3 regions of the Cellulosilyticum sp. I15G10I2 genome follow, and region 2 is predicted to be linked to each of the others. Evidence: riboswitches for the same ligand, from Rfam matches in the RefSeq annotation. Region 2 holds a riboswitch; each other region holds the start of a gene.

Region 1 (6,952 bases), on a different contig from region 2:
TTTGTTAATACTTTAGTTGAATTATATTGAAAAAATAGGTATAATTTTTATAAAATAGTATTTAAGGAGATTATTATGTTTAAAAGAGGTTCAACTATACGGTTTACACTTAGTACTATTCTAAGCTTAGCCTTACTTATAGTATGTATTGTAGGAAGTGCCAGAGCATTTTCTTACTTTTTCAATTATACTTCTAATATTGTTGAGAGTGATGCATCACGAGAAAAGAATCCTAATATTAAAGAAATCTCAATAGAAATTTTAAAGGGTACCACGGTTAAAGAGCTAGCTGATTTACTTTATGAAAATGATTTTATCTCAAATCCATTTTATTTTAGACTTGAAAGTAAACTTAGTAAATTAGATACACAGCTTAAGCCTGGTAAATATTCTATCAGTAGTAATATGTCTAATACTCAGATTCTAAAGCTTCTTACGTCAGATATGACAGTTGCAGAAGAAACTATTAAATTTACCATTCCAGAAGGTTACACTATTATTCAAATAGCCGACAGATTGGAAAATTTAAATATCATCTCTAAAGAAAGCTTTCTTGATGCGGTTAACAATCGCGAATATGACTACGCTTTTTTGAGAAATCTTCCACGCGATACAAAATATGCACTTGAGGGCTACTTATTTCCAGACACCTATATTGTGCGTAAAGGCGCTACTCCTGAAGAAATTATTATTAAAATGCTTAACCGGTTTCAAGAGATTATTTCACAATACTCTAATTATATTAATTCCTCTGAATATAGCTTACATGAGGTATTAGCAATCGCCTCTATTATTGAACAAGAAGCAAAATTAAGTGAGGAACGTCCTATTATTGCAGGTGTCATCTATAATCGTCTAAATTCAGATATGAAGTTACAGATGTGCTCAACTGTACAGTACGTATTAGAAAAAAGAAAGGCAGCTCTTTCTTATGCAGATCTTGAAGTTGTATCTCCTTATAATACTTATACCAATACCGGGATACCTATAGGTCCCATCTGCGCACCTGGAGCGGAATCTATCAGTGCTGCGCTGATGCCTGATACAAACGATTATTATTTCTTTGTTGTAAAAAATGAGGCGGAAGGTTCTCATTCCTTTAGCGCTACAGCAAGTGAACATGAACGCAATAAAACAAGATATAAACAAAGTGTAGATAAAAACTTTTATGAGTAAATCGTCCACAAGGGCGATTTATTCTTTTGTACTTGAACAAAAGAATAAATTGATTTATATTGACAGTGGAGAATATTTTAAGAAAGGAAACTTTTATGAGCGAAATTAACTACAGTTATATTGTTGAATATATAAGAGCACTTCATCCCGTACCTACCTCAAATGTTTTACTGGAAATCGAAAAAAAAATAGCAAGTGAGACTGAGCACTGGCCAATTATTAAACCTGAGGTAGCTGATTTTATCAAGGTTGTTTTATCTCTTATAAAACCTGTTCATATTTTGGAGATTGGTACTGCCGTAGGCTACTCTTCTATTTTGATGAGTGAATTTTTAAGTGAAAATGGGCATATTACTACAATAGAACGCTTTCCGTATATGCTAAATATAGCTAAAGAAAATATTAAAAAAGCAGGCCTTGAGGAAACTATTACTGTCCTTGAAGGTGATGCTTCAGAAATTTTGCCCACTCTAGATGCAATGCAGTATGATGTAGTCTTTATGGATTGTGCTAAGGGGCAATACATTCATTTTTTACCAGAGTGCCTACGATTATTAAAGCCTAATGGGCTTTTGATTACAGATAATGTTTTACACAAAGGAACAGTGGCACGTTCGAGATATTTGATTGATAGAAGACAAAGGACAACCCATTCAAGACTAAGAGATTTTTTATGGACGATTACACACAGTGATGAGCTTAGATCCAGCGTATTGCCGGTTGGTGATGGCATTGCATTAAGCTTTAAAACAGGAGGGAAAACCAATGACTAAGCCAGTAGAATTATTAGCTCCAGCTGGGAGTTTAGAAACATTAAAAATTGCTGTTTTATATGGTGCAGATGCTGTTTATATTGGCGGAGACCATTACGGCTTAAGAGCAAAAGCCAAAAATTTCACTCTCGAAGAGATGGCTGAAGGAATAAAATTTGCACATGCTCATGGTGTAAAAGTCTATGTAACTGCTAATATTTTTGCACATCATGATGATTTTGAGGGTATGAAAGATTATTTTTTAGCCCTGTCATCTATGTCAGTAGATGCCCTTATCGTTGCAGATCTTGGTGTATTTAGCATTGCTCGGGAAGTTGTACCAAATATGGAAATTCATATTTCTACGCAAGCTAATAACACGAATTATCATAGTGCGCTCTTTTTATACAAGCAAGGGGCAAAGCGTATTGTAGTTGCCCGTGAATTATCCTTTGAAGAGATTAAAACAATGCGTCAGCATCTTCCTGACGATGTTACACTTGAAGCTTTTGTTCATGGTGCAATGTGTATGTCTTATTCCGGAAGATGTCTTTTAAGTAACTATATGACCCATAGAGATGCTAATCGTGGTGAGTGCGCCCAGCCATGCAGGTGGAAATATCATGTAGTTGAAGAAACGAGACCTGGGGAATATATGCCTATTGAGGAAACTGAGAGAGGAACTTATATTTATAATTCCAGAGATTTATGCATGATAGAATATATCCCAGAACTTATTGAAGCTGGTATATACAGTTTCAAAATAGAAGGCAGAATGAAAACACCTCTCTATGTTGCAACAGTGGTTAAAGCTTATAGAGAGGCAATTGATACTTATTTATGCGATCCGCATGCTTTCGCCTTGAAAAAAGATTACTTTTTTGAAGAGGTTGGCAAGGCAAGCCACCGTGAGTTTACAACAGGCTTTTACTATCAGAAACCAACATCCGACGATCAAACTTATTCTCATAATTCTTATATAAGAAACTATGATTTTTCTGGTATGGTTATTGACTATGACCCCATAGAGCATCTTGTAACCATCGAACAAAGACGTAAGTTTTCAGCAGGCGATACGGTTGAAATCCTTGTTCCGAAAGGCCCTCCTATTAGCTGCACCGTAGAAACATTATGGGACGATAAGGGAAACAGTATTGCCTCTGCACCTCATCCTAAGCAAATTGTTAAGTTCAAAGTATCTGAAGACGTTAATGTACCTTCAGTTCTTAGAAAATTAGACCTCAAATCATAACACTGCTACAGAGCGTATTTCTATACACTTTACATTCTTTTAAAAAACAAGTATAATAGGAGAAAATTTAATAATTTATGTGTTTGCGGGGGAACCATATGGTTGAGAAGGCTAAAACCTGACCCTTTGAACCTGTTAGTTAATACTAACGTAGGGAAGCAAATCAAATATTCTATATTTGATATATTTAAACGCTTACCTATCGGTAGGCGTTATATTTTTGAAATAGAAAAGAATTTGGAGGTGCTTTTGTGCACGAAATCGTTGCAAAAATTACTGACATCGTCTATCAAACAAAAAAGGAAACACCTCTTGTTCATTGTCTGACTAACCCACTTACAGCAAATGATTGTGCTAATATCATTCTTACAGTTGGCGCAAAGCCTATTATGGCACAACACTTACAAGAAATTGCCCAAATAACAAAAAAGTCAAAAGCTCTAGTTATCAATATTGGTGGAATAACAGACGATATGATAGAGAGTGTTTTTCTTTCAGGCCATATCGCAAAAGCTCATAATATTCCTATTATATTTGACCCTGTTGGAGCTGCTGGGAGCGACTTGCGTAAAACACTTTCTAAGCGTATACTCACTGAACTAAGTCCAGACATTATAAAGGGCAACATGTCAGAAATTAAAGCCTTATGCGACCTTGAAACAGATGCAGTCGGCGTTGATGTTGCTGCAGGAGATATTATTACAGATAAAAATGAACAGTACTTAGCGGAGATTGTAAAAGCGCTTGCAGTTAAACAAAACGCTGTCATCGTAGCTACAGGCAAAACAGATATCATTGCTAATCAAGACGCTATTTTCTTAATTAAAAATGGTGTTTCTATGATGAGTCAGGTTACAGGTACAGGATGTATGTGTACAAGCCTCATAGGAGCCTATTGTAATACAGGAGATTATCTTAGCGCTGCTATTGCAGCCGTAACTATTATGGGCATTTCAGGTGAACTTGCACAATTATCTTGCAAGGGTATCGGGGGCTTTAAGACTTTGTTATTTGATAATCTTTATACTATTTCTGATGAAACAATAAAAGAAAGGAGCAAAATTATTGCTTACCATTGATTATTCATTATACCTTGTAACAGACCATACATACTTTAACGAGGAAACATTTTATGCCGCCATCGAAACAGCCCTTCAAAATGGAGTAACCATTATGCAATTACGAGAAAAAGATGCTGATTCGAGACGTTTTTTTGAAAGGGCACTTAAGGTAAAAAGACTTACAGATTTCTATCAGGTACCACTCATTATAAATGACAGAATAGATATTGCTTTAGCTGTTGATGCTGCTGGAGTACATCTCGGCCAAAGTGATCTGCCGGCTAAAGAAGCGCGCAAGCTTTTAGGAAAGGATAAACTTATCGGTGTAAGTGCAAAAACAATATCACAAGCACTCGATGCCCAAGAGGCTGGAGCTAACTATTTAGGAACCGGCGCCATTAACCCAACTACTACAAAGGTTATCACACAACTTACTGAAATTTCTACTTTAAAAGCAATATGTAATGCTGTAAATATTCCGGTAGTTGCAATAGGTGGGATATCCGAAAACAATGCCAGTAATTTAAAAAATACAAACATTAACGGGATTGCAGTTGTATCTGCTATTTTAGCACAACCTGATATTGCCTCTGCAACAAAAAAGATGTCTCAAATTTCAAAATCAATTATAGGATAGTCACTTAATATGTCCATAGTAATAAAACTCAATTTAATCTTTAAGTAATAACTTGAAGATTAGATTGAGTTTTAAAATATAAATGCCATTTGGTACAAAGATATATTTTTTATTGTTTAAGCTTTTCTATATCATCTTCTTCAGAATCAGGAGCTAAAGTCTTAATGGCTTTAATAATTATTTCGCCATATTCTTCTGCTAGATGAACTAGGCCGTTTTCTTCTTCGTTAGAATCTTTATCTATTTTTTCACTGTTTTTATTCTCTTTCATGTGATCATTCCTTTCTTTTTATTCTCATTTCTAGTTAATATAAATTATACCGTTTCAAGTATCATCTTCTCCCCATATACTTTCTCAGAGAAGATTTTCTCTGCATCAACTAATGATAATCCTTTCATGGGAATAGCTTTAATATCCGTTTCTTTAAACCCTTTGTTCTTTAGTAAATGAATATAACCTATACCTTGTTCCATAAAGCCTAATAATCTTGCACCGATGCTATCAACAGCAATAGGATTTCTTCCACAAATAATTAAACCGGTATGTTTATCTATGCCTTTTGTGGGGCCTGTTCCTATCATAACAGGATTTGCACTTACAATTGCAAGGTCAATCTTAATGCTTTCTGCCATAGCAGCTATAAATCCATGAAGTTCTTCATGTATACCTAAGTTTTTTTTGGGTGAACCATGTTCCTCTGTTGTGGGCCACGAAAGAGCCATATTTTTAATACTTGCAGACATAGTTGCTTCTTCGTGTGTTTTTAATTGAGTAAAGGAAATATGGTAGGTCATTTCATTGATGATTTTATTAACTTTAATGGTATTTGGTTTCTTATGATTAAGTGACAAGGTAACATAAGGGCCTGTATTAAAATCAATAAACTCCACCTGTTCTTCTTCTATTACAAGGTCAAAACCAACCTCTTCCATTACTTGTTTTGTATTCCCACTACCAGCCCCTGTGGCAATAATTATTCTTCTTGGACTTCTTGCTTTTACCCACTTAATAATAGTTCGTAGTGTTTCAGGGCCAACAACTACCCCGTCTGAAGGGTTTGTTTTTTGATTATTGACCCAGTTTGGTGTAAGTACAACTACATCATCACTTTTTATATCCCGTTCTACCTGAAGACGTTTCAAACCACTAAGCACTGCTTCTGACTCATTTTCATCATGAATAACTGCTACATCATGGTTACTATAACTAAGATATTTTTTCATATCATTCACCTCAGTATCATTATCTCCAAAAGAGTGTGTTTTTATAGATCTTTTTAAACTACCAATACTGTTCCTTTCCAATAATAATACTGCTTAAAGGATATATTATTTAACTAACATCACCTTTCAACAGGCAATCCACTAGTTTTGTAAGCAACAATAACATGACGCGATTCACATACTTTCATTAAGTCAGACAATGAAATGCCTTCATACGTTTTAAGTATGAAGGCATTTTTTCATAAATTTATCTCTAGTTAAAACTGTTTGATTATGTTATTAGAGCTTATCATATTCATTACATAATGGACAAATTGCTGGTTCATTTTCTTCTATATATGAAAATCTTTTTTGTTCATTCGCAAATACATTATCCGTATAATCATCATTTATCTTAGAAACTTCTCCTACTACCACATTACCTTTTCCCCTCTTTACGCCAAACCTATGATATAACCGTGGGGTGAGAGAAATACTATTTCCTGGTGTTATCTCAATAATTTGACCTGGCTCAACTATATATTTAATCCCATCCATATACACCTCAACCTGAGAGTTATAATCAACCTTTCCATCTCTTGTAGCATTAAACAATTCAATTTCCATAATACCATTACCTCGATTGATAATATCTTCTGTTTTATTATTATGAAAATGAAGCGGAATGACTTGCTTATGTTCATCGTTAAATACAATGACTTTTTCACAATATGGGACACCTATTCCAGGATTATAAAGACTCCCATTTCTAATTGTAAATAAAACAGCGCCGACATGTTTAAAATCGTCACTCCCAAAATCTGTTACATCCCATCCTAACATAACCTCTTTGATACGATCAATCTCTTCT
Region 2 (6,952 bases):
TGCTGGATATGGCAATGAGCATCCAAGCGGCGGGCTCAAAAAGTTGTAGGGACAGGATGTACTTAGAATTTATAAAAGTGCTAGATAAAGACAGATAAAAACCTCCGCTTGGATGAAATCGCTGCGGAGGTTTTTAAAATTATTTATCGTAGGCTGAGCACATTGGTTTTTCTTCTGAGGGTATTTTTGAAAGATTTCGGCCGATATAATTGTTGGTAATTCTAATGACTACACCAGATAAGAGAAGAACGCCAATTAAGTTAGGGATCGCCATAAGTGCATTGAGTGTATCAGATATATCCCAAACGAGGTCAAGGCTGACTGTTGCACCTACAACAATCATTAGAATAAAAGCAATTTTATAAAAGATAATAGATTTTAAGCCAAGGAGATATTCCATAGCTCTTTCACCGTAATAGGACCAGCCAAGTATAGTTGAGAAAGCAAAGAGTAAAATGGCAATGGTCACAAAATGTCCTGCAAAAGTACTAAATCCATCAGAAAATGCGATGATTGCCAGCTCAGAACCCTGAGCCCCTGAATTTAAGGCACCCGTTGAAATAATGACAAAAGCAGTTAAAGAGCAAACAATAATTGTATCAAAAAATACTTCGAAAATTCCCCATAAACCTTGTTTAACAGGCTCTTTAATATCAGAAGCAGAGTGTACCATTACTGAACTGCCGAGACCTGCTTCATTTGAGAAAACACCTCTTTTAAAGCCCCATTTAATTGCAGAAGCCATCACTGTACCAGCAGCCCCGCCGCCAACAGCTTTTAAACTAAAGGCTTTTGTAAAAATACTGTTAAAGACTGCTGGAACAAGATTAATATGTAAAATAAGAATAATAAGGGATCCAATAATATAGGCCATTGCCATAAAAGGAACTATTTTCTCAGTGACCTTCCCAATACGGCGAATACCACCAACAATAACAAGTGCAACCATTGCTGCAATGAAAAGGCCGGTAATAATAGTTGGAATGTTATAGGTTGCATTTAGTGAAGAAGAAATAGAGTTGACTTGAGTCATATTACCAATACCAAAAGATGCACCGACGCAAAAAACAGAAAAGATTACAGCCAGCCATTTTTGACCCAGACCTTTTTCAATATAAACCATAGGTCCGCCCATCCACTCATCTTTGGCATTTTTATAACGGTAAAAGATGCCAAGCACATTTTCAGCATAATTGGTCATCATACCAAAAATAGCAGAAACCCACATCCAGAAGATAGCACCTTCACCTCCAGCTGTCAGCGCTGTAGCAACCCCAACGATATTTCCAGTGCCTATAGTTGCAGCTAGTGCAGTTGACAAAGCTTGAAATTGTGTAATAGATTTTTTGTCTTTAGTCGTTGTAACATTCTTGTTTTTAAAGATGGCAAAAAAAGTTTCATTTAGAACATGACCAAATCTTCTGATCTGAAAAAAGTTGGTTCTGATTGTGAAGTAGATGCCTGTTCCAATAATAAGTATCAGCATAGGCCAACCCCAAACAACATTATTGACTGCACCATTGATTTTTTCGACTAACTCAATAAATTTTTCCATAAGTACCTCCTTAAAATGTTTAGAATATGGGTTTATAGAATATATATGTATAGACATATATCTATAGATATCATACAGAGTATTGAAATTAACTAGTTTTTTGTAGAAGATTGAAAATTTTAGAATAATTCTATCACGATATGATTACCTGTTCAAGTGTTACTGCAAGAAAATTAAAAAACATTGAAACCAATAGGGAGATATGCTATACTGAGAAAAATTGAATATTGGGGAGCTTGTGCATACAGGCTGAGAGGAAGTAAATTGCAGCTTCGACCCATATACCTGATTTGGATAATGCCAACGTAGGAATTTTACATTAATAAATTTAATGGGACATACCTGTATTGGTATGTCCCATATTTTAGTTGTATAGAAAAGGGGTTTAGATTATGAACAGCAAAGTAAAGAAAATTTGTTTGGCAGGTATTTTAATTGCATTGGCAGTAACAAGCTCTACCTTTTATATTCCTATTGGTGCAGCGAAATGTTTTCCGATTCAACATCTTATTAATGTTTTAACAGCGGTTTTATTAGGACCTTGGTACGGGGTAGGTGTTGCATTTTGTACTTCAATTATTAGAGTTATGTTAGGAACAGGAACGCTGCTCGCTTTTCCAGGCAGTATGTTTGGGGCACTGCTTGCGGGATTATTATTTCTTAAAAGTAAAAAATTAGTTTTTGCCTTTGTTGGAGAACTTGTAGGTACTGGTATTATTGGGGCACTTGCGGCATATCCAATAGCCGTGTTATTAATGGGAAGACAGGCAGCCTTATTTGGGTTTATTATACCTTTTGGAATAAGCTCAGCAGTAGGAGGCGTAGTTGCAATTATCATAATAAGTATCATGGATCGCACAAAGGTTATTAAGGTACTCCGCAAAGAAAATGGTATTTAATTTGAACTTAACCTATATTTTACTCTAGTAATAATGCAAGGATCGTATTATAGTAATAGAGAAAGGGTGATCCAATGCATATTACAACTCATTTGCTAATGGCAAACGTATTATATAAAGAAATTACTTCACAAATGGCAATCAAACTAGATTATTTCCATTACGTATATGGCAATATTAAGCCTGATGTTAATCCAGGTGTTATAGATTGGCCGCATTTTTCACATCAAAGTTTAGAGGATCTTGTAAAGTACTGTGAACATATTATGATTACGCCTATGTCTGTTAAATCACTTTCGGTGGCATTAGGTGTGATTTCACACTTTATATGTGACTATCATTGTTTATATCATACAGAGCCTTATAGAAAACAAAAAAATATAGTAAGTATAGCAAAGCATACAGCTTATGAACATTTTTTAGAACTTAGTTTTATTAAAAAATGTATCATGGGAGATATTAAAGTGATTGATCAAGTGTGTGGTGAAACTATTGAGGACACAATAAATGGGCGCCTGGCCTTATATAATGATGGAGCGCATAGTATTGATAAAGATATACATTATGCTGTTAATACAGCGATTTGTATCGTAAAGCAACTTGCAGCATTTATACAAGTGCCAAAAATAGAAGTACCGACTATTGGCGTAGCTTATGATTTTTTACAAACTGAGATTATCTAACTAAATGGGATGTTCCGTAAAAGCAGTCTTTATATGCTTTTTACAGAACATCCCATTTTTATTGTGAAACTTTTTTTAAAATTATTTTATCAATAAGTTCGCCATAGATTTCATTTATAATACTAAAATCTGTGGCCTCTGTATAATACTTCTCCAGCGCATCATGTAAAGTCTTAGCTTGGGCTAAATAGTTAATGCCTGTTTGAATACAATCTTTATAACGTGCTTTAATAGCATCTATGTCAGCCTTATATTTTTCATCTGTTCCAGGTGTAATAATTTCGTGGTACATATCTATTATCTCATCACTCATATGTTCAGGATAATATTCATGGGGCGCAGTACTGTCAAATAGACATAAATCTAACTCTGGCAGAAGGATCATATCTAAACTGTTAGGGTCAAAGCCACAATGATAAACTTCTGCGTCAAGACCACAACTTTCGGCTTTTAATAATATTTTTTTTAACATAGTGGATTTCCCAGAACCAGGCCTGCCTTTTATAAAATATCTTTTAGAAAGGTCTTGAGTAATAAGTGGCACAAAATCAACGGGTCCCTTTGGCGTAGAAGCACCAAAAAAACGATGGCGTATAACACTCTTCTTAGAATAGCTTATTTCACCTATAATCCTAGCTATAACCAGCTGTGTCAGTTCATCAGCTTTTTTAAAATCCATATTATCTATATAGATTTTTTCCCATTCATCATGAATTAGAAGAGCTTGTTTAAATTGATCATAAGCCATAGGATAACAGGCATTTATTCGTGTCTTTAAGTCAACGAGTTCCGCCTTATCTAGAGCTAACTTATCGCAGTCACAAGCAGCATTAAGATTAATATATTCTTCTATAGCACCTGGTGCTTGTGGTTCCATTGGATAAATAGCTGCGCCATCTACAATACCCACCCCAAGTGTACGAATAATAACCCCATCTATAGCACCATTATCAGAAGGACAATGCAGATACTCAATAGCATAGTCTTTTTTTAACATAGTGTTACCCACTTTTTTCATAAGAGAAGACTTGCCGATACCAGGCCCCCCTTGTAAAATAAACAACTTATCTAGATCTTTAATATTACTTTCAAAAAGCTTTTGACAGCCTTTTGCAGTATTTGCAGCAGCATAATAGTTTTTAACCTGACCAGACATAAATGTACTCCTTAAGTAATGTTAGGTATAAATATAGTATGTTGATACAACTTTATTTAGTGCTACTGCAATAGGGAAAATTATTGAAATTGATCTATGCTGCGGAATAAAACTATATTGTACAGCCAACCTAAACCCATGCCAAGAGAAAGACATCAATTGTTGAATGATAATAGCACTATTTTCTATGCTAGAGGACTATTATAAGGACAAGGAGAATATACTTTTATAAACAAGCTTGAGGAGGTAAAAAATGGCAGAGGATACAAAAATAAGAACGATTCAAGAATATGTTCCAGGAAAACAGATTACCCTTATGCATATTATTGCTAAGCCAGACCAAGTCATTTATAAAAAATTAGGACTACCTGATGAATATAATGAAGCCATTGGTATACTTACAATTACCCCTTCAGAAGCAGCCATTATAGCAGGAGATTTATGTACAAAGGCCGCAGGTGTAAAAATTGGCTTTATCGATAGATTCTCAGGGTCTGTTGTTATTGTAGGAGAAAATTCAAGTGTAGCAGCATCCTTAGAGGCTGTCATGAGTATGTTTAAAGGCAGAATGCATTTTGATACAGTAGAGATCACGAGGTCCTAAGATGAAAAAGGTGATGCTAATAGGAAAAAGTGGAAGCGGCAAAACCACATTGATACAAGCTATTAAAAATTTACCGCAGCAATATATAAAAACACAAACGATCCATTACATAGATGAATTTATTGATATGCCTGGCGAGTATTTAGAAAACAGAAGTTTATATCGGGCCCTTATTGTAACAGCCATACAAGCAGATATTATTTGTCTGATAGTAGATGCTGCAAGTTGTGATAATTGGTTTCCGGAAGGATTTGCGAGTATGTTTACAAAACCTGTCCTAGGTATAGTAACTAAGGCTGATCAAAAGAATGCAGATACAAATAGAGCTTTAGAGTACCTTAAACAAGCGGGTGCACAAAAGGTAGTTATTACAAGCTCTTACTACAAACAAGGAATTAAAGAGATAGCGGCACTGTTAGAGTAGGCTTAGGAGGCATAAAATGACTGATTTTATTTTTAGTGTAGGTATTGATATAGGGACATCTACCACTCAGCTTGTATTTAGCAAATTTAAAATAGAGAATATGGCGAGTGCTTATGCTGTACCACGTATCGCGATTACAGAAAAAGAAATAGTTTATAGCGGTGCTGTCTATATGACACCGCTTACCTCAGAGACTATAATCGATGAAAAAGCCATAGCCAACATGATTAAACATGAATATAGCCTAGCAGGGTTTAGAACAGAAGATATAACTACTGGTGCAGTGATTATTACAGGAGAAACAGCTAGAAAAGAAAATGCGAAAGCTGTTGTAGAGATTATGAGTGGAATGGCTGGAGATTTTGTCGTGGCAACAGCAGGAACTGAATTAGAAGGCGTTATAGCAGGTAAAGGGGCGGGGGCAGCCTTATACTCTATGCAAAGACATCAGGCAGTTGCCAATGTAGATATAGGCGGCGGTACGACCAACATAGCTGTATTTAAAGAAGGCCAGGCTGTAGACACAGCTTGTTTAGATATAGGGGGAAGGCTCATAAGATTCAAGCCCCATACAACAGAAATAAGTTATATTGCTCCCAAAGTTCAAAAACTTTGTGCGCAAGAATCCATTCCTCTTAAAATAGGTGAAAAGGCTGATCCTCATGATTTAAATAAAGTATGTAAGTGCATGGCAGAAACTATCGCTCAAACTTTACACAGTATATGGCATGACCAAGATGCTAGGCATTTTATGATTACAGACCATGGTTTAAGTCATAGCATGCCTATTAACGCTATTACTTTTTCGGGTGGTGTTGGGTATTGTTTTTATCACCAGACAGACGACAATGAAAGGTTTAATGACATAGGGGTACTGCTGTCTCAAGTCTTAAGAGAGGTGTTTTCAAACAGTACCTATCAAATATTAGAGCCAATAGAGACGATTCGTGCTACCGTTATTGGAGCTGGTATGTATTCTACTGAGATTTCAGGAAGTACCATCACTTATTCAAAAGATATTTTTCCAATCAAAATGATCCCTATTGTTAAGCTAAATCCAGAAGATGAAAAGTTATCCTGCATACTTTTTAAAAAAGCGGTAAAAAAAATGCTTAGTTGGTACGGTGCCGAAGAGGGAGAGCATTTGGCTGCTCTTGCTATTAAGGGTATACATAATATTACTTTTGATGAGGTACAGCAATATGCAGATAAAATAACACAGGCGATGGAGGGAATTATCGACTCCAAGCAGCCACTTATTATTATTATTGAGCAAGATATGGCCAAGGTCTTAGGTCAAGCACTGCAAGTAAGGCTTGGAAAAGAAAAAGATATTGTCTGTATTGATGCTATAGATGTATCGGGAGGAGACTACATAGATATAGGGATGCCTGTTATGAATGGCAGAGTACTTCCGGTTGTTGTTAAAACACTTATCTTTAGCTAAAGAAAAAAGAATGCAATGCATAATAATCATTAATTTTAAGAATGGGGGAGTGAAACAGATGCGGCTTAAGAGTAGACTTTTTGGTAAGTGTTATGAATTTGCATCTATCACCGAGGTGTTGGCAAAGGCAAATGAAGAAAAATCAGGGGACCGGTTAGCTGGGGTAGCAGCGCAGTCAACAACT
Region 3 (6,952 bases), on a different contig from region 2:
GGGTAGCTCATGCATCCGATACGAAAATCGAGGCATATCTTACATCAATAAAGTATTATTTTAACGGAGTAGAAAAGGCATCACCTGCAAATATGGGTGCTATTGTTTACAAGAATACTACATATGTACCATTAAGGTTTGTATCACAAAATCTTGGCAAAGAAATCGTGTGGGATGAAAAAACTAACTCAGCGTATATTAATGATGCAGGTACTTTTAAAGCACCAAGTATGACGTCATATCAAGATGGTGTCTACAGAGGATCTTTTGGTGAAGGGTATCAGCAAGTTGCTGTTCAGTTTGAAATCAAGAATAATATTGTACAAAACACTAGCTTTAGACACTTATATTACAAAGATGTAGATTATAGAGCAGAAAAAGAAGATGCAAAAGTTATAGGTTTAAAAACACAATATGAGGCTTTAATTAACTATCTTGTAGGAAAAGACGTTAGAGCAGGTATAAAGGATCTTTACGAGCCAGGGAAAATTGTAACAAGCGAAGTAGATGGTATGACAGGCGCTACGTTAAGATCAGGCAAAGTCATTTCAGCAATTAACGACGGGCTTAATAGAGGGGTATATAGTTATCCAAAAAAGTAATCGCTGATAAGAGTTAATTAGAAGTAGTTTATCAAAATTTGAGGCAGGTATTCACTTAGAGTACCTGCTTTTTTAGTTGAACACAAAAATTTTTACAGACTTTTTAAATCCATATATGTTGAAAGAGAATGAGTCATTGGGAAACAGCCCAATGACTCATAGATTAATAATTTATTTAGCAAGAGCGTTTTTAACTGCTTTTAAAAAACCTTCAGACGAGTATGTAGCACCGGATACGGTATCAATGTCTATCTTTTGCGAAGCAACAATAGTATTAGTAAGATGTTCAAATGCGTTTTGGGCAATCCTCGGAGTGTCTTCATGAGATAGCACCTCAATGCTGTAAATTTTCTCATCAATTACAGTTACAGCTACATCTATCATGCCATCATTCCCCATAGCAGAACCTTTATAAATGATAGGTTGGGATACTTTAATTTCTGAAGGCTGCTGCTCTTTAGGATCTTCTTTTACTACATCTTTAGCATCTTGCATGCTTGAGGTGTTAATTGTAGTAGGTTTTAATGTTTTCTGAGTTGTTGTATTATCAGTTACTTTGTTATTATTTGGAGTTATTGGTTGAGAAGCGTCCTTTGGCACTGTAGCATCTTTAATAGTATCCTTTTTGGCATCTTCCTTATTACCAGATGTTACAGGGGTATTAGGGGTTTCTTTTTCTGCGCTTTTAATATCTTGCTTTTCTTCTTCTGCTTTCTCTTCCAAGTATGTATTTTCATTTTCAGTAATGGGTTGGGATATTTGTATCTTAGTATTCTTATCCGCTATATTATTTGGCACCTCTTTTTGTGAAGTACAACCAACTAAAGGAATAGAAATCATTGTACCTATAGCCATAAGTTTAATTAATAAATGCAAGTTTAATCCTCCTTAATATTTTATCCTAAAATGTATTAGGTTGCCGAATAGATGATATTGATTATCAATATCTGTGATAATAATAAAGCATTTATATAAAAATGTCAACGAATACCGGTTGTTTTAATTAAAAACTGTGGTAAAAGGCCTTATTTTTTAATTGGCAGATTAAACACATTCTAAAGCCTAGCAGGGAGATTTTAGGGTTCGGAAGTTGCCTCTGGAGTAGCTCGTAACGAAAATCTTAGTAGTTTATTCAAATGGCTTTTAGCCGCACTGTTTAAGCGTACGCGAGTTTGCGGCGTTCATTTGAAGAAAGTGCTTAGATTTTTAGAACTACGCAAGTGGGCAACTGGAGAACCCTAAAATTCCCTGCAGACCTAAGTCAAATGATTTACTCCCCTATTTATAGGGATTTACTTAATTACCCAGCAGTGTTATACTAAAGACAAATTTAATATCTATGTTTTGCGGGGGGACCATTTTGGTTGAGAAGGTTAAAACCTGACCCTTTGAACCTGTTAGTTAATACTAGCGTAGGGAGGCGTATCTTATACTTTTGTATTGGATTAGAAGTGCTTACTGTGTATAGTAGGCACTTTTTTTGTTCCCTTTCATAGGATGTTAAATTAAATTGATATGTCTTGTAAAGGAGAAATGTAGAATGCAATATACAACACAAATGGATGCAGCAAGAAAAGGTATTATCACAGAACAGCTGCGTATAGTAGCCGAAAAAGAAAATATGGCAGTTGAAGAGCTAAGAGAGTTAGTCGCACAAGGTAAGGCAGTTATTCCTGCTAACAAAAACCACAAGTCTTTAGATCCAAACGGTGTAGGTAATAAATTAAAAACTAAAATCAATGTTAATTTAGGAACTTCTAAAGACTGTCTCAATCTTGAGATGGAGATGGAAAAAGTCCAAGGAGCAGTTGCAATGGGTGCAGAATCTATTATGGATTTAAGTTCTTTTGGAGATACCCATACTTTTAGAAAAAAACTTGTGGAAGAATGTAAGGCAATGATAGGTACAGTGCCTATTTATGATGCGATTGTTTACTATAATAAAGAACTCGATAAAATTACAGCTAAGGAGTGGCTTGATATTGTTAAGATGCATGCAGAAGATGGTGTTGACTTTATGACCATACATTGCGGCATTAATAAGCAAACAGCTCAAAGATTTAAAAATAATAAACGTTTAACAAATATTGTTTCAAGAGGGGGTTCACTCATTTTTGCATGGATGGAAATGACAGGCAATGAAAATCCTTTCTATGAATTTTATGATGAAGTTTTAGAAATCTGCAGAACTTACGATGTAACTATGAGTCTAGGGGATGCTTGCAGACCAGGTTCCATAGAGGATGCCAGTGATATTTCTCAGATCGAAGAACTTATTGCACTTGGAGAACTTACACAAAGAGCTTGGGATAAAGACGTTCAGGTCATCATTGAGGGGCCAGGCCATATGCCTCTAGATCAAATAGAAGCTAATATGAAGATCCAGCAAACAATATGTAAGGGTGCGCCATTTTATGTGTTAGGACCTCTCGTAACTGATGTAGCCCCAGGATATGATCACATTACATCAGCAATAGGCGGAGCCATTGCAGCAACTTACGGAGCATCTTTCCTTTGTTATGTGACACCGGCTGAGCATTTAAGACTGCCTAATCTTGAAGATATGAAAGAAGGGATTGTAGCTTCTAAGATTGCAGCCCATGCAGCGGATATTGCAAAAGGTATAAAAGGTGCTAAGGCATGGGATTATGAAATGAGTACGGCAAGAAAAAATCTTGATTGGGAAAAGATGTTTGATCTTGCCATTGACCCAGAAAAAGCAAGAAGATATAGGGAAGAATCTACACCAGAGCATTCAGATACTTGTACAATGTGCGGTAAAATGTGTGCTGTAAGAAATATGAATAAGATTTTAAACGGCGAACATGTTGATGTTATTTAGGAGGTAAGAGATGCTTGAGACCATTAAAGGCGCTATATTTGATCTTGATGGCACCCTGATAGATTCTATGGGCATATGGGGCAGTATAGGTACTGACTTTTTATTAAGTCATAACATTACGCCGCCAGAAGATATTGAAAAAACATTGAAATCAATGAGCTTTTATCAGTCAGCTGAGTATTTTAGAGATAAATATCACATTAATCATACACCAGAAGAGATTATGGCCCTAGTTTATGCACAGGTAGCAGAACATTATAAAACGACTATTCCATTAAAAGATTCTATTGAAAAGTACCTAAAGGTACTTCAAAAAAAAGGTGCAAAGATGGGGATTGCAACAGCTTCTAATAAAAGATTAGCATTTTGTGCTTTAAAAAGACTTGGCATCTTAGAATACTTTGAGTTTATCCTAACTTGCGATGAAATAGGAGTAGGCAAAGACGAACCGAAAATTTATTTAGAGGCAGCAGCGTTACTCGAAATAGATAAAGAGAACATTTATGTTTTTGAAGATGCCTTATATTGTGTCAAGACGGCTAAAGCAGCAGGCTTCAAAGTAGTAGGTGTTTATGATGCATCATCTGAGCAAGATAGGGAAGAACTCGAGAAAGTATGTGATCATTTTATAGTATCTTTTAAGGAACTATTATAAATAAGCAGGAGGGTTATTTTGAAAACAGTATTAACTATTGCAGGGTCTGATTGCAGCGGAGGGGCAGGTATTCAAGCTGATCTTAAGACGATAACGGTACATAAAATGTATGGGATGAGCGTTATAACCGCACTTACAGCTCAAAATACGCAAAAAGTATTTGAAGTTGTAAAATGCACACCAGAGTTTGTGGAGGCACAGTTAGACGCAGTATTTACAGATATTTACCCTGATGCAGTTAAGATAGGGATGGTTTCATCAGCAGAGATTATAGAGAGCATTGTAAATAAGCTGACAGAGTACCATGCTCAAAAGGTTATTCTAGATCCTGTTATGATAGCCACCAGCGGCAGAAGCTTATTAAATGATGATGCGTTCTATGCACTCAAAAACAAACTTATGACTATAACCCATGTCATTACGCCCAATATACCAGAGGCTGAACTTTTATCTGGTATTTCAATTAGTACGGTTGATGATATGATAAAAGCTGCTGAAGAGATCAATAAGTTTTATAAGGGACATATACTTATAAAAGGCGGTCACCTAGTTGACCGGGCAGATGATCTTATTTATTCCGGGGGAGAGATTATTTGGATTAAAGGCAATAGGATAGGTCAAAAAGAAAGACATGGCACAGGATGTACCCTTTCTTCAGCCATTGCTTGTAATCTGGCAAAAGAACTAAGCCTAGAGGAAAGTGTAAAACGTGCTAAAGCATATGTAGCAGGTGCATTGCGTAGTGATACAAATCTAGGCTATGGAAGCAGTCCCCTTAGCCACCATTATAGTATAAAAGAAAAGTAAATAGGATTTAAGGACATCACAAATAGGCTGAGGGTCATTTGCGAGAGATTACTAGAAAAAACACAAACAATAGAGGACAGATAGGTCTAAGCCCATCTGTCCTCTATTAGAAATGTAGTAGCAAATCGTAGTTATTATTCGCTTACAGTTGCAAGGTAACTATTAAGTTTACCTACTAACTCATCAGCATCGATGCCATGAACCATACATGCTTCGCCAATAGACTCCATTTGTGAAGATGGGCAGCCAAGACAATGCATACCAGCATTCATAAGTATTGGAATAACACCTTTATCGATTTGTAAAATTTGTCCGATAATCATATCTTTAGTGATTTGAGTTGCCATGATTTTATCTCCTTCTATTAAAAAGAATAGTATTATACAATCTAACACATATTATTATAAATATAATTGGCGCATTTTTCAACTTTTATTCTTTAAATTTGAGTAGCGGTCATAAGTTTTGGTATGATTTGTTGTTTTCTTGAGTAAACATCGGGTAAGAAAATACTGTCATCTGTTTTATAAAGTCCAAAAGCGTGTTCAGCAAGCCAGCGTTCTTTACCAATAACTAATAGCTCAGTGCCGCCAATTACGATGTCTGTTACCATAAGGAGGCAAAGGTCTAAGTTTTCACGCATCTCCAAGTGCTTCATCTCTTCGAAGATAGCTTCTTTAAGACTAAATAAGCTGTCAAAGTCACCTGTATTGACTTGCGCGACACTTACACTGTATTTACCGATTATAAACTTCTTGCGGTCTGTATCTATAAGTTCAGAAGCGGGAATGCCCTCAAGGGAAGTGCCGGCACCAAGAAGTTCGCTACCATATTCATTCAGATTAATATGAGCGATCTTTGCAAGTTGTTTAGCCATTTTTATATCATCAGGGGTGCAAGTAGGAGATTTGAAAATAAGTGTATCGGATAAAATAGCACTTAACATCAGTCCGGCAATTTCTTGTGGGGGTACAACCTGATGCGATTCATACATTTTTGCGATAATAGTGCACGTACATCCGACTGGTTCAGCTCGCAAAAATACAGGGGTTCTTGTATCAATATTAGCGATTCTATGATGATCAATAATCTCTAATATTTCAGCTTGATCAATACCGGAAATACTTTGGTCTTTTTCATTATGATCGACTAATATAACTTGCTTTTTTTGTATATCAATAAGATGTCTTTTTGATATAACACCTCTTACTTGACCTTCTTCATCTAGTATGGGAAAGTGTCTGTGCTGGCTATTAAGCATAACTTCTTTAACTTCATCTAAACTGTCATCTGTTTCAAAATAAATAAGATTTTGATTGATAATAATGTTTTTGACAGGAATACTCTGAGAAATCATCTTAATTGTTTTGAAGAATGAGAAAGAAGTACAAATAACAGCACAAGAGGTAGAAAGTGAGATAGGAAGCTTTATATCAGACATATTCTGATCCGTAAGAATAATACAGCCAGCCCCAGAATCAAGAGCCATTTGAATATGATAAGGGTTTGAACCTGTAATGATAAGATCCATGTTATTAAGTACAGTATTTTCACCGATAGAAGCTGTTGTATAAACATCTCCTGATATGCAAGGAGATGGATAAGTGCCAGAAATTAATTCGCCGTCTAATACGGAACAAATATTACTAAAGGGTGTTTTGTGTTTTTTAAGAACCGATGCATCTGTAAGTCCTATATAAGTTTTAGCAATATCAGAAATAGAGATAACACCTGCAAGTTTATGATCAGGATGTAAAATGGGAATCATTTGTCTGTTATTAGTCGTCATAACATCCCAAGCTTTTTTAACAGAATCTCCTACATAGATTGGAGGAACGGCATAATAATTCATATCACTGACTTGAGGTTTAATGTTTTCTATTAATAAAGGTGCGGGGACATTAAAGTAATCTAGTGCAAATTGGGTTTCTTTATTAACTTTACCAAGTCTCGCAGCTCTGATATTTTCTGTTCCTAAAACTTTTTTGAGATGTGTATAAGCTATTGCAGAACAAATAGAGTCTGTATCAGGATTTGTGTGCCCAA

What was found. Region 2 has a riboswitch for thiamine pyrophosphate ahead of thiW (energy coupling factor transporter S component ThiW). Riboswitches for the same ligand answer to the same signal wherever they lie in the genome.
Region 1: another riboswitch for thiamine pyrophosphate. It lies ahead of thiM (hydroxyethylthiazole kinase); the one in region 2 lies ahead of thiW (energy coupling factor transporter S component ThiW).
Region 3: another riboswitch for thiamine pyrophosphate. It lies ahead of thiC (phosphomethylpyrimidine synthase ThiC); the one in region 2 lies ahead of thiW (energy coupling factor transporter S component ThiW).

Annotation. Positions count from the first base shown of each region.
Region 1 covers NZ_FMMP01000006.1:848,839-855,790, forward strand. The annotation lists gene mltG (endolytic transglycosylase MltG) at 76-1,176, shown strand; gene BN3326_RS04215 (O-methyltransferase) at 1,272-1,949, shown strand; gene BN3326_RS04220 (peptidase U32 family protein) at 1,942-3,180, shown strand; TPP riboswitch at 3,258-3,355, shown strand; gene thiM (hydroxyethylthiazole kinase) at 3,432-4,259, shown strand; gene thiE (thiamine phosphate synthase) at 4,246-4,878, shown strand; gene BN3326_RS21915 (hypothetical protein) at 4,988-5,149, opposite strand; gene BN3326_RS04235 (DUF362 domain-containing protein) at 5,194-6,102, opposite strand; gene BN3326_RS04240 (D-lyxose/D-mannose family sugar isomerase) at 6,382-6,952, opposite strand, start outside.
Region 2 covers NZ_FMMP01000020.1:31,112-38,063, forward strand. The annotation lists gene BN3326_RS17735 (alanine/glycine:cation symporter family protein) at 140-1,555, opposite strand; TPP riboswitch at 1,774-1,884, shown strand; gene thiW (energy coupling factor transporter S component ThiW) at 1,948-2,454, shown strand; gene BN3326_RS17745 (zinc dependent phospholipase C family protein) at 2,553-3,137, shown strand; gene BN3326_RS17750 (PRK06851 family protein) at 3,196-4,293, opposite strand; gene BN3326_RS17755 (BMC domain-containing protein) at 4,547-4,897, shown strand; gene BN3326_RS17760 (EutP/PduV family microcompartment system protein) at 4,899-5,321, shown strand; gene eutA (ethanolamine ammonia-lyase reactivating factor EutA) at 5,338-6,768, shown strand; gene BN3326_RS17770 (ethanolamine ammonia-lyase subunit EutB) at 6,827-6,952, shown strand, end outside.
Region 3 covers NZ_FMMP01000028.1:327,844-334,795, reverse strand. The annotation lists gene BN3326_RS20585 (copper amine oxidase N-terminal domain-containing protein) at 1-602, shown strand, start outside; gene BN3326_RS20580 (FMN-binding protein) at 774-1,478, opposite strand; TPP riboswitch at 1,941-2,039, shown strand; gene thiC (phosphomethylpyrimidine synthase ThiC) at 2,143-3,444, shown strand; gene BN3326_RS20570 (HAD family hydrolase) at 3,455-4,099, shown strand; gene thiD (bifunctional hydroxymethylpyrimidine kinase/phosphomethylpyrimidine kinase) at 4,118-4,906, shown strand; gene BN3326_RS20560 (DUF1858 domain-containing protein) at 5,041-5,253, opposite strand; gene BN3326_RS20555 (putative manganese-dependent inorganic diphosphatase) at 5,346-6,952, opposite strand, start outside.